2 regions of the Bacillus mojavensis genome follow, and region 2 is predicted to be linked to the other one. Evidence: riboswitches for the same ligand, from Rfam matches in the RefSeq annotation. Region 2 holds a riboswitch; the other holds the start of a gene.
The links. Region 2 has a riboswitch for S-adenosylmethionine ahead of metK (methionine adenosyltransferase). Riboswitches for the same ligand answer to the same signal wherever they lie in the genome.
Positions count from the first base shown of each region.

Region 1: another riboswitch for S-adenosylmethionine. It lies ahead of HC660_RS08475 (phosphoadenylyl-sulfate reductase); the one in region 2 lies ahead of metK (methionine adenosyltransferase).

Region 1 is NZ_CP051464.1:1,632,943-1,636,214, forward strand. It holds gene pyrF (orotidine-5'-phosphate decarboxylase) at 1-487, shown strand, start outside; gene pyrE (orotate phosphoribosyltransferase) at 484-1,116, shown strand; SAM riboswitch class I at 1,251-1,356, shown strand; gene HC660_RS08475 (phosphoadenylyl-sulfate reductase) at 1,515-2,216, shown strand; gene cysP (sulfate permease) at 2,228-3,272, shown strand, end outside.
Region 2 is NZ_CP051464.1:2,921,574-2,924,845, forward strand. It holds gene asnB (asparagine synthase (glutamine-hydrolyzing)) at 1-279, opposite strand, end outside; gene metK (methionine adenosyltransferase) at 429-1,631, opposite strand; SAM riboswitch class I at 1,800-1,939, opposite strand; gene pckA (phosphoenolpyruvate carboxykinase (ATP)) at 2,137-3,272, shown strand, end outside.

The sequences.
Region 1 (3,272 bases), 1.3 Mb from region 2:
CTGCCTCGGAGTCGATCTTGTCAATATTCACGCAGCCGGAGGCAAAAAAATGATGGAAGCAGCCCTGGAAGGCTTAGAGGAAGGCACGCCGGCAGGAAAAAAACGTCCGTCACTTATTGCGGTAACCCAGCTGACAAGCACTTCTGAACAAATGGTGAAGGAGGAGCTGCTCATCAGAAAGCCTCTCATTGACACGGTAGTGCACTACAGCAAACTGGCGGAGAATAGCGGACTAGATGGAGTGGTGTGCTCCGTTCATGAAGCAAAAGCCATTTACGAAGCAGTGTCGCCGTCGTTTCTGACGGTGACCCCGGGTATCCGTATGTCAGCAGACACTGCGAATGATCAAGTGCGTGTCGCAACGCCTTCTATAGCAAGAGAAAAAGGGTCATCAGCCATTGTTGTAGGACGCTCTATTACAAAAGCTGCAAATCCGCTGAAAGCCTATGAAGCTGTCAAACTCGAATGGGAGGGACTCAAACAATGAAACAAATCATCGCAAAACATCTATTAGACATTCAAGCTGTATTTTTACGCCCAAATGATCCGTTTACATGGGCGAGCGGCATTTTATCGCCAATTTACTGTGACAATCGCCTTACCCTTTCTTTCCCAGAGGTAAGAAATGATGTTGTTGCAGGCATCAGCAAGCTTATCCAGGAGCATTTCCCGGAAGCTGAGATGATCGCAGGAACAGCGACAGCAGGTATCCCTCATGCGGCATTGGCGGCTGACCGTTTGAACCTGCCGATGTGTTATGTGAGAAGCAAACCAAAAGCACACGGAAAAGGCAATCAAATTGAGGGTGCCGTTCAAAAAGGCCAAAAAACAGTTGTCATTGAAGATTTAATTTCCACAGGGGGCAGCGTACTCGAAGCTGCAGCAGCTCTAAAAGCCGCTGGCTGTGAAGTGCTTGGTGTAGTATCAATCTTTACGTACGGACTTCCTAAAGCGCAGGAAGCGTTTGCTGAGGCTGATCTTCCATACTACTCGTTAACTGATTATGACACACTGACAGAGGTTGCACTTGAAAATGGAAATATTCATACAGACGACCTGAAGAAGCTGCAAACATGGAAAATGAATCCCGAGTCAAAAGATTGGTTTAAAAATTAAAAAATAAATTGAAGAGCTTTAATGCCTTGCCACGATTGAAAACAGGCCTTTGGGTCTGTTTTTTTATTAATCCTATAAAAAAACTCGGGTTGACTTATGTTAGAATTGTGCTAAAATTTACTACAAATCTGAAAAACTTATCAAGAGCGGCTGAGGGACTGGTCCTATGAAGCCCGGCAACCTGCACAATGTGTAAGGTGCTACTTCCAGCAAAATGTATTCCATTTTGAAAGATAAGGGCTACATGCAGTTCCTGTCTTTCTTTCCGCCGGATTGAAAGTTTTTTATTTTAAGAGGGGCTGTTTACGGAGAAAACAGCAGCCGCATCACATTACAATGGGAAAAGACAACCGGCAGAAAGCTACTGTTTGTTTGTCTCCGAAAGGAGGAAAGAAGAAATGTTAACGTACGATAATTGGGAAGAACCAACGATTACATTTCCAGAGGACGATCCTTATAAAGGGGCGCTGTCAGTTTTAAAATGGGCTTACGGCCATTACGGCAATCAGCTTGTTTATGCCTGCAGTTTCGGAATTGAAGGAATCGTTCTGATTGACTTAATCTATAAAGTGAAAAAAGACGCAGAGATTGTATTTCTCGATACAGGGCTTCATTTTAAAGAAACCTATGAAACGATAGAACGCGTCAAGGAGCGCTACCCCGGCCTTCATATCATCCTGAAGAAACCGAACCTTACTCTTGTGGAACAGGCGGAAGAACACGGTGATAAACTGTGGGAAAGAGAGCCGAATCAATGCTGCTATCTCAGAAAGATCGTTCCTTTAAGAGAGGCGCTTTCCGGCCACCCGGCATGGCTCTCCGGCCTGCGCCGCGATCAAGGGCCAAGCCGTGCCAATACGAATTTCTTAAACAAAGATGAGAAATTCAAATCAGTAAAAGTTTGCCCGCTTATCCATTGGACTTGGAAAGACATCTGGAGATACACTTCTCGAAATGAGCTGGACTACAATCCGCTCCACGACCAAGGGTATCCAAGTATTGGCTGCGCGCCTTGTACGTCACCTGCATTTACTGCAGAGGACTTGCGCTCAGGAAGATGGAACGGTAAGGCGAAAACAGAATGCGGACTGCATGAATAAGGAGCTGCAAAATGGAATTAGCCGCTATTTTATTTAGCTTGTTTTTTGCAGTGAATATTGGCGCAAGCGGCGCTGCAGCTTCAATGGGAGTTGCTTACGGATCTGGGGCCATCAAAAAGAAAACCTACGCTTTGATCATATGCGCCGTTGGTGTGCTGGCCGGGGCTGTCATTGGCGGGGGCGGAGTTTTGAAAACCATCAGCTCTGGGATTATCCCCGAACAGACGATTACACTGACGATTGTTTGCATCATTATCGGGGCTGCTGCGCTGTCGCTATTTACAGCTAATCTGCTCGGCATTCCTTTATCGACAAGTGAAGTGACGGTCGGGGCAGTTGTCGGCGTGGGCGTGGCGTACAAAGTGTTGTTTGTAAACAATCTTCTGATTATTGTTTCATTTTGGATTTTCGTTCCGCTGTTCGCTTTCGGTTTCACATTTTTTGTAGCAAAGCTGTTTCGTTATTTTAAGATTGAAATTACGTCTTCCCGAAAACAAAACGTCCTTGGCATCCTTTTGCTATGCGCTGGTTTTTTTGAAGCGTTCTCTGCGGGCATGAACAATGTGGCGAATGCCGTTGGCCCGTTAGTGGCTGCCGGCGTACTGGATGTAGAGAAAGGAACCCTGTATGGGGGAGCTTTTGTAGCTCTGGGCGCACTGATATTAGGCCGCAGGGTATTAGAAACAAACGGGAAGAAAATTACAAGGTTTTCAAAAGGAGAAGGCATTCTCCTATCCGGAACAGGAGCAGGACTGGTGATTATCAGTTCTATATTTGGAATGCCAGTACCCTTGGCGCAAGTAACGTCATCGTCTATTATCGGAATAGGCATGGCGAAAAACGGCCCAAACGTATTTCATAAACAGGTCGTTCAAACGATGCTGAAAGTATGGATCGTGTCGCCGTTTTTATCTTTATCCATCTCTTATTTGCTTGTCTCTATGTTTTTAAAGGCGGATTATTATTCAATCTTTATCATGGTAAGTGTGCTTTTAGCTGCAGGCGGTGCTGTCAGCCTGACAAAAGCCATTCGTAAAGAGAGACGCTCTGTCCACG
Region 2 (3,272 bases):
CTTTGCTTCAAGCTCTTCTCTCAGTTCGATATAGTTATAGATTTCCCCGTTAAAAATAATCCAATATTTCTCATCTTCATATGATAAAGGCTGTCCGCCATTTTCCACATCAATAATGCTGAGCCGTCTGAATCCGAATCCAACGTGCTCATCATGGTAATATCCATCACTGTCAGGACCGCGGTGAACGATCATTTGGTTCATTTGTTTGATTAGTTCTTCTTGATCAGCGGTTTGAGTTAACGGATGCTTGTTAAAAACCCCGACAAATCCACACATAGTATTGCCTCCATATTTAAAATTGTCATCATTGAACCCCTATTTATAGACGCTGTGAACAGTATTTGGTTTCACAGTTATGTAAAAAAATAAACATGGATACATCGATAAAAAAGGGAAAGCCGCTTAACCAGTAAGCGGCTATAAAATTATTCTCCTAACGCTTCTTTACGCAGCTGTTCCGCTTTGTCTGTACGCTCCCACGGAAGGTCAACATCGTGGCGTCCAAAGTGGCCGTACGCAGCAGTCTGTTTGTAGATCGGACGGCGTAAATCAAGCATTTTGATAATGCCGGCAGGTCGTAAATCAAAGTTATTGCGAACAACTTCAATCAGTTTTTCCTCTGAAGCTTTTCCGGAACCAAATGTATTGATTGAGATGGACACAGGCTGTGCAACACCGATCGCGTATGCAAGCTGCACTTCGCATGAATCTGCAAGCTCAGCCGCAACGATGTTTTTCGCAACGTATCTTGCAGCATAAGCAGCTGAACGGTCTACTTTCGTCGCATCTTTACCAGAGAACGCGCCGCCGCCGTGACGTGCGTAGCCGCCGTACGTATCAACGATAATTTTACGTCCTGTAAGCCCCGCATCCCCTTGAGGTCCTCCAATGACGAATCGGCCTGTAGGGTTAATGAAGTATTTTGTTTCTTCATCAATTAATTCTTCAGGAACAACCGGATTGATGACATGTTCTTTAATGTTGCGCTGAATTTGCTCAAGCGTAATTTCAGGATGGTGCTGAGTTGAAATAACAATCGCGTCAATGCGGACAGGTTTGTTATTTTCATCATACTCAACCGTTACCTGTGTTTTACCGTCAGGGCGAAGGTAAGGAAGAACATCTTCTTTACGCACTTCACTCAAGCGGCGGGCTAGTTTATGAGCAAGTGAAATTGGAAGAGGCATAAGCTCTTTCGTTTCGTTGCACGCATAACCGAACATTAAACCTTGGTCACCCGCTCCGATTGCTTCGATTTCTTCGTCGCTCATTGTGCCTTCACGGGCTTCAAGCGCTTGGTCTACACCCATTGCAATATCAGCAGACTGCTCGTCAATTGATGTCAGGACCGCACATGTTTCCGCATCAAATCCGTATTTTGCACGTGTGTATCCGATTTCTTTAATCGTTTCACGAACCGTTTTTGGAATATCAACATACGTAGAAGTTGTGATTTCTCCGCTGACAAGAACCAAACCAGTTGTCACAGACGTTTCACAAGCAACACGCGCGTTAGGGTCTTTCTTTAAAATTTCATCTAAGATGCTGTCAGAAATCTGGTCACAGATTTTATCCGGATGCCCCTCCGTAACAGATTCTGATGTAAATAAACGACGATTTTTACTCATGATTTGCTTCCTCCTGCACAAGGCCTCCCGAAAGACCTTATATATATGATACGGAACTCGCTCCCTCTTATACAATGTTACGTTTATATTAGAGATGTTAATTGGCATATTTATGAAATAAAAAAACCTTTTCCGTTCGAGGAAAGGGTTTGGTCTTTGTGCCTTTCACTCTTATCGCTCAAGGAATCATTCAACCTTGCATCAGGTTAGCACCTTGGTTGTCTCACGCAGTTTGAACATAATGAATAATAGAGAAACCGGTTGCTGGGCTTCATAGGGCCTGTCCCTCCGCCAGCTCGGGATAAGAGTATCCGCTCAATGAAATATCTTATCGTAAAAGGGTTTGCAATGTCAATATGAATCAGGAGAAATAGACGCCTTTATTGCGGAAAACAATGGAAGTGCACACACAAAAAACGATAAATAGTATAGACTATTTGAAAATATATGTTATACTAATTCACAATTAGCAAAACACAAATAAAATGATAAAGGAAGGTTTCTTATGAACTCAGTTGATTTAACCGCTGATTTGCAAGCCTTATTAACAAGTCCTAATGTGCAGCATAATTTATCTGCAGCTCAGCTTACAGAAAAAGTACTTTCCCGTAACGAAGGCATTTTAACATCCACGGGTGCTGTCCGGGCGACCACAGGCGCTTACACTGGACGTTCGCCGAAAGATAAATTCATTGTAGAAGAAGGAAGCACAAAGAGTAAGATCGATTGGGGTCCGGTGAATCAGCCTATTTCCGAGGAAGCATTTGACCGGCTGTACACGAAAGTTGTCAGCTATCTGAAACAACGAGATGAGCTGTTTGTTTTTGAAGGATTTGCCGGTGCTGATGAAAAATACAGACTGCCGATCACGGTCGTTAATGAATTTGCATGGCACAATTTATTTGCCAGACAGCTGTTTATCCGTCCTGAAGACAATGATAAAAAAACAGTCGAACAGCCGTTTACCATTCTTTCCGCTCCGCATTTCAAAGCGGACCCAAAAACAGACGGCACACATTCAGAAACCTTTATTATTGTTTCTTTCGAAAAGCGGACGATTTTAATCGGCGGAACGGAGTATGCCGGAGAAATGAAAAAATCGATTTTCTCCATCATGAATTTCCTGCTGCCTGAACGAGATATTTTATCCATGCATTGCTCCGCCAATGTCGGTGAAAAAGGCGATGTCGCGCTTTTCTTCGGCCTGTCGGGAACAGGAAAGACCACCCTTTCGGCGGATGCTGACCGGAAACTGATCGGTGATGATGAACACGGCTGGTCGGACACTGGTGTCTTCAATATCGAAGGCGGGTGCTATGCCAAGTGCATTCATTTAAGCGAAGAAAAAGAACCGCAGATTTTTAAAGCAATTCGGTTTGGATCCGTTCTCGAAAATGTTGTTGTAGATGAAGATACGCGTGAAGCCAATTACGATGATTCCTTCTATACAGAAAACACACGTGCTGCTTACCCGATTCATATGATCGACAACATTGTGTCTCCAAGCATTGCGGGCCACCCGTCAGCGATTGTATTTTTGACGGCTGATGCATTCGGCGTTCTGCCGCCAATCAGCAAGCTGACGAAGGAGCAGGCTATGTACCACTTCTTAAGCGGTTATACGAGTAAACTAGCCGGAAC